One region of the Cedecea davisae genome, then DNA from elsewhere that is predicted to be linked to it. Evidence: predicted binding sites of a transcription regulator. Region 1 holds the regulator's gene; each other region holds the start of a gene.
The links. Region 1 encodes PurR, which represses purine synthesis genes. Its sites were predicted from a motif close to CANGCAAACGTTTGCNTG; they were not measured.
Positions count from the first base shown of each region.

Region 2: gcvT (glycine cleavage system aminomethyltransferase GcvT) is a predicted target of PurR. The motif match lies at 1,267-1,284, and genes of this name have one in related genera.
Region 3: purH (bifunctional phosphoribosylaminoimidazolecarboxamide formyltransferase/IMP cyclohydrolase) is a predicted target of PurR. The motif match lies at 1,928-1,945, and genes of this name have one in related genera.

Region 1 is NZ_CP172054.1:2,811,967-2,815,243, forward strand. Features, by position in the region: gene sodB (superoxide dismutase [Fe]) at 1-349, shown strand, start outside; gene ACG1VR_RS13435 (YnhF family membrane protein) at 420-509, opposite strand; gene purR (HTH-type transcriptional repressor PurR) at 801-1,826, shown strand; gene punR (DNA-binding transcriptional activator PunR) at 1,823-2,761, opposite strand; gene punC (purine nucleoside transporter PunC) at 2,877-3,277, shown strand, end outside.
Region 2 is NZ_CP172054.1:608,637-611,913, forward strand. Features, by position in the region: gene ubiI (FAD-dependent 2-octaprenylphenol hydroxylase) at 1-936, shown strand, start outside; gene gcvT (glycine cleavage system aminomethyltransferase GcvT) at 1,374-2,471, shown strand; gene gcvH (glycine cleavage system protein GcvH) at 2,501-2,890, shown strand; gene gcvP (aminomethyl-transferring glycine dehydrogenase) at 2,946-3,277, shown strand, end outside.
Region 3 is NZ_CP172054.1:4,540,189-4,543,465, reverse strand. Features, by position in the region: gene purD (phosphoribosylamine--glycine ligase) at 1-157, opposite strand, end outside; gene purH (bifunctional phosphoribosylaminoimidazolecarboxamide formyltransferase/IMP cyclohydrolase) at 176-1,765, opposite strand; rRNA gene ACG1VR_RS21685 (16S ribosomal RNA) at 2,385-3,277, shown strand, end outside.

The sequences.
Region 1 (3,277 bases):
GCACTGCCTGGCACCGAACGCTGGCGGAGAGCCAACGGGTGAGCTTCTGGCTAAAATTAACCAGGCGTTTGGCAGCTTTGAGGCGTTTAAAAAGCAGTTTAGTGAAGCGGCAATTAAAAACTTTGGTTCGGGCTGGACCTGGCTTGTGAAAAATAGCGATGGCGGCCTGGCTATTGTTTCTACCGCGAATGCCGGAACGCCGCTGACGACCGACGCCACGCCGCTGCTGACCGTGGATGTCTGGGAACACGCCTACTATATCGATTACCGTAACGCTCGCCCGGTGTACCTTGAGCATTTCTGGGCGCTGGTAAACTGGAGCTTCGTGGCGAAAAACCTCGCCGCCTGATAACCAGAGAGCAAGACGTTTCTCTGTTTGCCAGAAATGTTAAGGGCCGCATTGAGCGGCCCTTATTAAATCAGTGCAGTACGGCGGTTAGCGCACCGGCAACAATCAAGCTCAGTACGACAACCGTGGTCACCACGGAAAACTTCAGATCGGTACTCATCGTAAGCTCCTTTATTTCCCTACAAAGTGTAAGTGGGGTGATTTTCCCACAATTGGCGATAAAAATCCTGCTGGATTTGCACAGATCTCGGTTTTCCCTCTTCCACTTTGCTCCGGGATAAGCCAAAATCCTTCGCTAATTTACCGCGTATCGCCCGGCAACGCCCTCCTCCCGCTGTATGTCGCATTCCCGACAGGCCTGCAACCAACGTGTTGCCCCAGGAGTTAGCGAAGGCAAACGTTTAACACATGAGTTATCAGGAGTTTACGATATGGTCTGGAGTGACATCTAATGGCAACGATTAAGGACGTAGCGAAACGCGCAAACGTTTCCACTACAACTGTGTCACATGTCATCAACAAGACCCGTTTTGTTGCGGAAGAGACGCGCAACGCCGTTTGGGCGGCCATCAAAGAGCTGCATTATTCTCCGAGCGCCGTAGCCCGCAGCCTGAAGGTCAACCACACCAAATCTATTGGCCTGCTGGCAACCTCCAGCGAAGCGCCCTATTTTGCCGAAATTATTGAGTCGGTTGAAAATAGCTGCTTCGCCAAAGGCTATACCCTGATCCTCGGTAATGCGCACAACAACTTTGATAAGCAGCGCGCCTACCTGTCGATGATGGCGCAAAAACGCGTTGATGGGCTGCTGGTGATGTGCTCCGAGTACCCGGAAACGCTGCTCTCCACTTTGGAAGAGTACCGCCATATTCCGATGGTGGTCATGGACTGGGGCGAAGCCCGCGCCGACTTTACCGACTCGGTCATCGATAACGCCTTCCACGGCGGCTATCTCGCTGGCCGCTATCTGATTGAGCGCGGCCATCGCGACATCGGCGCTATTCCCGGCCAGCTGGAACGCAACACCGGCGGCGGTCGCCATGCCGGGTTCCTCAAGGCGCTTGAAGAGGCCAATATCAAGGTGCCGGAGAACTGGGTGGTTCAGGGCGACTTTGAGCCGGAGTCCGGCTACCGCGCCATGCAGCAGTTGCTTAACCAGCCTCATCGCCCTACCGCGGTATTCTGCGGTGGCGATATTATGGCAATGGGCGCCATTTGCGCAGCGGATGAGATGGGACTGCGCGTGCCGCAGGATATCTCCATCATCGGCTACGATAACGTGCGCAACGCCCGCTACTTCTCTCCGGCGTTAACCACTATTCACCAGCCGAAAGAGCGCCTGGGTGAAACCGCCTTTAATATGCTGCTCGACCGTATTGTTAACAAACGCGAAGAGTCGCAGACTATTGAGGTGCATCCGCGCCTGATCGAGCGCCGCTCGGTTGCCGACGGTCCGTTCCGCGACTACCGCCGCTAAACGCTCAGCGGAGCCGGGTTTTGCCGCCCCGGCTCCTGCAGCCATTCCTGATTCATCGTCTCGCTGTCCCCGAGGTAGTCCAGCAGCCAGCTTAAAGCCGGCGAGGCATCGTCCTGCCGCCAGGTCAGGCAACAGGCCGCATCCGGGAACGGATTTTCCAGCGTCAGCTCCCGCCACTCGCCGCCGTCCAGCCATGGCTTAGCAATGTGGGCGGGCACCATGCCAATGCACAGGCCCGCACTCAGGCAGTCCGCCCCCGAAGCCCAGTCCGGCACCACGACTCTGCGCTGGTTATCCAGCAACCAGGTAATGCGCTTGGGCAGAGAACGTGAAGTATCTTCCAGCACCAGCGACGGCCATGCCCTTAGCTCATCATCAGGAATAACACCTTCGTGTTGCGCAAGCGGATGCCCGGAGGAAACCACGCAACGCCAGCTTAACGCCCCCATATCCCGGAACGCATAGCGCCCCCCTACAGGAATGGCCTGAGTTGCGCCTATAGCCGCCTCAACCCGCTCGTCCGCCAGCGCGTCCCACACGCCGTTGAACACTTCCTGAAACACCCGCAGTTCGATATCCGGGAAGTGACGATAAAAATCCAGCACCAGCTGGCGGGTCCGCTCCGGCTTCACGATATTGTCCACCGCGATGGAGAGATGCCCGCGCCAGCCGTTGGCTATCTGCTGGCACTGCTGGCGGGTTGCCATCATTTTTTTGATAACAGAACGCCCTTCTTTAAGAAAAAAGGCTCCGGCGGCGGTTAACTCAACATCGCGATGGCGACGTTCAAACAGCGGCACGGCCAGCCATTCTTCGAGCTGACGTACCGTATAGCTTATGGCAGAAGGCACGCGATGCAGCTCCTGGGCCGCCCCGCTAAAACTGCCGTTGCGCGCCACCGCGTCAACGACCTCCAGAGAATATTCAGACCACATGTTTTTTGCCTGCAAAAATTTTGAATGCAACTCGCAAATATTAGCGTTTCACAAGCGCTTTTGCACTCCGTAGACTCCTGCCCCGTTAACCTGCTATCAAAATCAAGAGAAAACTATGCAACCATCAAAGGGATTTCTTATCTGGCTTGCCGGGCTGAGTGTGCTTGGCTTCCTCGCCACCGACATGTATCTGCCCGCCTTCGCCGCCATTCAGCAAGATCTGGGGACTAACGCCTCGGCGGTCAGCGCCAGCCTGAGCCTGTTCCTCGCCGGGTTTGCCTTCGCGCAGTTAATGTGGGGCCCGCTGTCAGACCGCTTCGGGCGTAAACCTATTCTGCTGATTGGCCTGGGGCTGTTTGCCGTCGGCTGTATCGGCATGCTGTGGGTCGAAGACGCCGCCACGCTGCTGGTCCTGCGTTTTATTCAGGCCGTTGGCGTCTGCTCCGCCGCCGTGAGCTGGCAGGCGCTGGTCACGGATTATTATCCTGCCAACCGCGCGGGCCGCATCTTTGCCAC
Region 2 (3,277 bases), 2.2 Mb from region 1:
GGGCAAATTGCCTTCGACGATAAAAGCTTTGGCTTCAGCCATCTTGGCCACATCATCGAGAATTCGGTTATTCACCATGCGCTTTGGCAGCGCGCCGAGCAGTGCTCGGACGTTACGCTGATGTCTCCGGCAGACATTCAGCAGGTCGCATGGGGCGAAAACGAAGCGTTCCTGACCCTGAAAGACGGCGCAATGCTTACCGCAAGGCTGGTCGTCGGCGCTGACGGTGCTAACTCCTGGCTGCGCAATAAGGCCGATATTCCGCTGACTTTCTGGGACTATCGCCACCATGCGCTGGTCGCCACTATTCGCACCCATGAGCCGCATCAGGCCGTGGCGCGGCAGGTGTTCCACGGCGACGGCATCCTGGCATTTTTGCCGTTGTCCGACCCGCACCTGTGCTCAATTGTCTGGTCGCTGTCGCCGCAGGAAGCCCAACGCATGCAGCAGGCAACGGATGACGAGTTTAATCAGGCGCTCTCCGTCGCCTTCAATATGCGCCTCGGCCTTTGCAGCGTCGAAAGCGAGCGTCAGGTCTTCCCGCTGACGGGCCGCTACGCTCGCAGCTTTGCCGGGCATCGCCTCGCGCTGGTTGGCGACGCGGCGCATACCATTCATCCGCTGGCCGGGCAGGGGGTAAACCTCGGCTTTATGGATGCAGCAGAGCTGATTGCCGAAATTCGCCGCCTGCACCGAGAAGGGAAAGACTTTGGGCAGCACCTGTATCTGCGCCGCTATGAGCGCAGCCGCAAGCATAGCGCGGCTGTAATGCTCGCCAGCATGCAGGGGTTCCGGGATCTGTTTGCCGGAAACAACCCGGCGAAAAAGCTGCTGCGTGATATTGGCCTCAAGCTCGCCGATACGCTGCCGGGTGTAAAACCGCAGCTGATCCGTCAAGCGATGGGGCTGCAAGATTTGCCTTCCTGGCTACGTTGAATCTCTAAGTGATAACCTCGTCACATTTCCCTTCCCGATGACCGGGGAGGGAGCATTTCCCCTCGTTTGAAATATTCTAATCTCAGGGCAAATCTCGGATTACATTTTCTAATCTTACGATTTTAGAGATGTAGTGATTTTGTTTCTGAAATGGTCGTAAATGTTAGCCAGTGCTAAATTCCGCCTCAAATACCTGCTGTTAATGTGGAGCTTATCGCATTTTTACAGTGAATAACTCTGCACACTTCCTCTTCCATTTTGGTCATAAGCTAATGCAATGACCGCTTTTCGCTTATGGTTTACGCCTCCGTTCGGTGGTAAGTTCAGGGCAAAGGTAACGTTTGCGTCGCTATCGGGGAACGGTGGCGGTGCCGGGTTTCGTCTGACGGTTGGCAAAGCCAAATCCGCTTTGCAACCAGATGGTTAAAGAGGAAAAGATGACTCAACAGACCCCCTTATTTGAACAGCATACGCTGTGCGGCGCGCGCATGGTTGATTTCCACGGTTGGATGATGCCGCTGCACTACGGCTCGCAAATTGATGAACACCACGCCGTGCGCACCGACGCCGGTATGTTCGACGTTTCCCACATGACCATTGTCGATCTTCGCGGCAGCCGCACCCGTGAATTCCTGCGTTATTTAGTCGCCAACGACGTAGCCAAGCTGACCCAGCCGGGCAAAGCACTCTACACCGCAATGCTTAACGCTTCCGGCGGCGTTATTGATGACCTGATTATCTACTTCCTGACCGAAGACTATTTCCGCCTGGTGGTGAACTCTGCAACCCGCGAAAAAGATCTCGCCTGGATTAACCAGCACGCGGAACCGTTTGGCGTGTCCGTTACCGTGCGCGACGACCTCTCGCTGATTGCCGTGCAGGGGCCAAATGCTAAGGCAAAAGCCGCTACGCTGTTGAGCGAAGAGCAGCGTAAAGCCGTGGAAGGCATGAAGCCGTTCTTTGGCGTGCAGTCCGGCGACTTGTTTATCGCCACCACCGGTTACACCGGCGAAGCGGGTTACGAAATCGCGCTGCCAAATGAAAAAGCAGCCGAGTTCTGGGCGCACCTGGTAGAAGCGGGTGTTAAGCCTTGCGGCCTGGGCGCGCGCGACACGCTGCGTCTTGAGGCGGGCATGAATCTTTACGGCCAGGAAATGGATGAAGGCGTTTCTCCGCTGGCCGCCAACATGGGCTGGACGATTGCCTGGCAGCCGGAAGATCGTGATTTTATCGGGCGCGAGGCGCTGGAAGCCCAGAAGGCAAACGGCACCGAGCAGCTGGTCGGTTTAATCATGACCGAAAAAGGCGTATTGCGTAACGAGCTGCCGGTACGCTTTACCGACGCTCAGGGCAACGCCCGTGAAGGTTTTATCACCAGCGGAACCTTCTCGCCGACGCTTGGCTACAGCATTGCGCTTGCCCGCGTCCCGGCAGGTATTGGCGAAACGGCGGTGGTTCAAATCCGTAACCGCGAAATGCCGGTCAAAGTCACTAAACCTATTTTTGTTCGCGCCGGTAAGCCGGTTGCGCTTTAAATTTTAAAATCAGGTATCAGGAGAGAACAATGAGCAATGTGCCGAACGAACTGAAATACAGCAAAGAGCACGAATGGCTGCGTAAAGAAGCCGACGGTAGCTACACCGTGGGCATCACCGAACATGCGCAGGGCCTGCTGGGTGACATGGTCTTCATCGACCTGCCTGAAGTGGGCGCTACCGTTTCCGCAGGAGACGACTGCGCGGTTGCCGAGTCTGTTAAAGCCGCCTCCGACATTTATGCTCCAATCAGTGGCGAAATCGTTGCGGTTAACGACGCACTGAGCGACAACCCGGAGCAGGTGAACAGCGAGCCTTACGGCGCGGGCTGGATTTTCAAAATCAAAGCCAGTGACGAAGCGCAGGTTGCCGCGCTGCTGGACGCTTCTGCTTACGAAGCGCTGTTAGAAGACGAGTAATTTTTAACCCCTCTTCCTTCGGGGAGAGGGGAAAACACTTCAGGAATCACCGCTCATGACCCAGTCTTTACGTCAGCTAGAGAATCACGAAGCGTTTATCGACCGCCACATTGGCCCGAACGCACAGCAGCAGCAAGAGATGCTGGACACCGTAGGCGCGCAGACGCTCAACGAGCTCATCGCCAGCATCGTTCCGCAGGATATCCAGCTTGCCGAACCGCCTCAGATTGGCAGCGCTGCTACCGAATTCGCCGCGCTGGCTGAATTAAAAGCCATCGCAGGCCGCAATAAACGTTTCAAAACTTACATTGGCATGGGTTATACCGCGGTTCAGACGCCGCCGGTGATTCTGCGTAATATGCTGGAAAACCCGGGCTGGTACACCGC
Region 3 (3,277 bases), 1.7 Mb from region 1:
TATCCGTGGCGCTAATAGCCACGTTTTGCAGCGCTGGCTCCAGTGCCGTACCGGCGTTGCCCGGAGCAACAAATACCGTGCGAACTAAAGGAGACTGGGCGGCTTTCCAGGCCAGCGCATGTTCGCGCCCGCCGTTACCAATAATTAAAACTTTCATCTATAAACGCTCCGGGGATTAATGGCGGAAATGGCGCATATCGGTGAAGATCATCGCGATCCCGTGCTCGTCGGCGGCGGCGATCACTTCATCATCACGGATTGAGCCACCCGGCTGGATAACGCAGCTAATGCCAACGGCCGCTGCGGCATCAATACCGTCGCGGAACGGGAAGAAGGCGTCGGAAGCCATGGCTGAGCCTTTCACTTCCAGACCTTCGTCGGCTGCTTTAATCCCGGCAATTTTGGCAGAGTAAACGCGGCTCATCTGGCCCGCCCCTATTCCGATGGTCATATTGTCACGGGCATAAACAATGGCGTTGGATTTCACGAACTTCGCTACCTTCCAGCAGAACAGCGCATCGCGCAGCTCTTGCTCCGTCGGCTGGCGTTTGCTCACTACACGCAGATCGGCCGCGGTAACCATCCCCAGATCGCGATCTTGTACCAGCAGGCCGCCATTTACGCGTTTGAAGTCGAGGCCTGAAGTGCGCTGCTGCCACTGGCCGCAAACCAGTACACGCACATTCTGTTTGGCCGCGGTAATCTTCAATGCTTCTTCACTGGCGGATGGCGCGATGATCACTTCCACGAACTGGCGAGAAATGATGGCTTGTGCAGTTTCAGCATCCAGTTCGCGGTTGAAGGCGATGATGCCGCCGAATGCGGAGGTTGGGTCGGTTTTATAAGCCTGGTTGTACGCATTAAGGATAGAGCCGCTGACGGCAACGCCGCATGGGTTAGCGTGTTTGACGATAACGCAGGCCGGCTCGTCGAATTCTTTCACGCATTCCAGCGCGGCATCGGTATCGGCGATGTTGTTATAGGAGAGCGCTTTGCCCTGAACCTGGGTGGCGGTCGCGACGGACGCTTCTTTAATTTCTTCTTCTATATAGAAGGCGGCCTGCTGGTGGCTGTTTTCACCGTAGCGCATATCCTGCTTCTTAATGAAGTTGAGATTCAGCGTGCGCGGGAAGCGACCGGCAGGTTCTTTGCTCTCACCGTGATAAGCAGGAACCAGGCTGCCAAAGTAGTTGGCAATCATGCTGTCGTAAGCCGCGGTATGTTCGAAAGCTTTAATTGCCAGATCGAATCGGGTTTCGAGCGTCAGGGATCCTTCATTAGCATCCAGCTCGGCTACGATCGTCTGGTAGTCGCTGCTCTTCACAACGATCGCGACATCTTTATGGTTCTTGGCGGCGGAGCGCACCATGGTCGGGCCGCCGATATCGATATTCTCAACCGCGTCTTCCAGAGAGCAGCCTTCGCGAGCAACGGTCTGGGCAAACGGATAAAGGTTAACAACAACCATGTCGATAGGCGCGATGGCGTGTTCCGCCATGATTGCATCATCCTGTCCGCGACGGCCAAGAATACCGCCATGAACTTTTGGGTGTAGCGTCTTGACGCGTCCGTCCATCATCTCCGGGAAACCGGTGTAGTCAGAGACTTCGGTAACCGGCAGGTTTGCTTCGGCCAGCAGGCGAGCGGTGCCGCCGGTGGACAGCAGCTCTACTCCGCGCTGGGAGAGTGCCTGAGCGAATTCGACGATACCGGCTTTATCAGAAACACTGAGCAGAGCGCGGCGTACAGGACGACGTTGTTGCATGGTTTTATCCCTTGGCTTTGGTTCGCATATAGAAGAGCGTTAGCTGAATTTTAGTCTTCACCTTCGCTCTGGCGGTGCAGGAAAGGGAATTTATGTATAAGAAGAGACGAAAACTCAGCTAACGCCCCCAACGGGGGTGTCCTTTTTATCGCGGTGCATTGTAGCGAAAACGTTTGCGTCGCGCTCGCGAATTTTCAGTTCAAATCCGGATTGTGGATAAGTCTGTGTGCAAAAGGGTATAAGGCGGGGTTTTGCTGTGGAATGCAGCAGTCAGTCATTTTTCTGTCATTTTAGTGTTGCAGCGCCGGGAGAACTCCCTATAATGCGCCTCCATCGACACGGAACATGTGAACAACATCACAGAGTAACGGCGGCGATGAGAGTTAAAAATCCTGAAATTAAGGGTTGACTCTGAAAGAGGAAAGCGTAATATACGCCACCTCGAGTTAGCAAGCGAAAGCGCGTAACTCACTGCTCTTTAACAATTTATCAGACAATCTGTGTGGGCACTCGCAGGATTGATATCTCAAGCATCTTCGGATGCAAAAAAATATCAAGTCTTGAAGAGTGACTACTGATTTTATAAACAGTTTTAATTCTTTGAGCATCAAACACTTTTAAATTGAAGAGTTTGATCATGGCTCAGATTGAACGCTGGCGGCAGGCCTAACACATGCAAGTCGAGCGGTAACAGGGAGTAGCTTGCTACTCCGCTGACGAGCGGCGGACGGGTGAGTAATGTCTGGGGATCTGCCTGATGGAGGGGGATAACTACTGGAAACGGTAGCTAATACCGCATAACGTCGCAAGACCAAAGAGGGGGACCTTCGGGCCTCTTGCCATCGGATGAACCCAGATGGGATTAGCTAGTAGGTGGGGTAATGGCTCACCTAGGCGACGATCCCTAGCTGGTCTGAGAGGATGACCAGCCACACTGGAACTGAGACACGGTCCAGACTCCTACGGGAGGCAGCAGTGGGGAATATTGCACAATGGGCGCAAGCCTGATGCAGCCATGCCGCGTGTGTGAAGAAGGCCTTCGGGTTGTAAAGCACTTTCAGCGAGGAGGAAGGCATTAAGGTTAATAACCTTAGTGATTGACGTTACTCGCAGAAGAAGCACCGGCTAACTCCGTGCCAGCAGCCGCGGTAATACGGAGGGTGCAAGCGTTAATCGGAATTACTGGGCGTAAAGCGCACGCAGGCGGTTTGTTAAGTCGGATGTGAAATCCCCGGGCTCAACCTGGGAACTGCATTCGAAACTGGCAAGCTTGAGTCTTGTAGAGGGGGGTAGAATTCCAGGTGTAGCGGTGAAATGCGTAGAGATCTGGAGGAATACCGGTGGCGAAGGCGGCCCCCTGGACAAAGACTGACGCTCAGGTGCGAAAGCGTGGGGAGCAAACAGGATTAGATACCCTGGTAGTCCACGCCGTAAACGATGTCGACTTGGAGGTTGTGCCCTTGAGGCGTGGCTTCCGGAGCTAACGCGTTAAGTCGACCGCCTGGGGAGTAC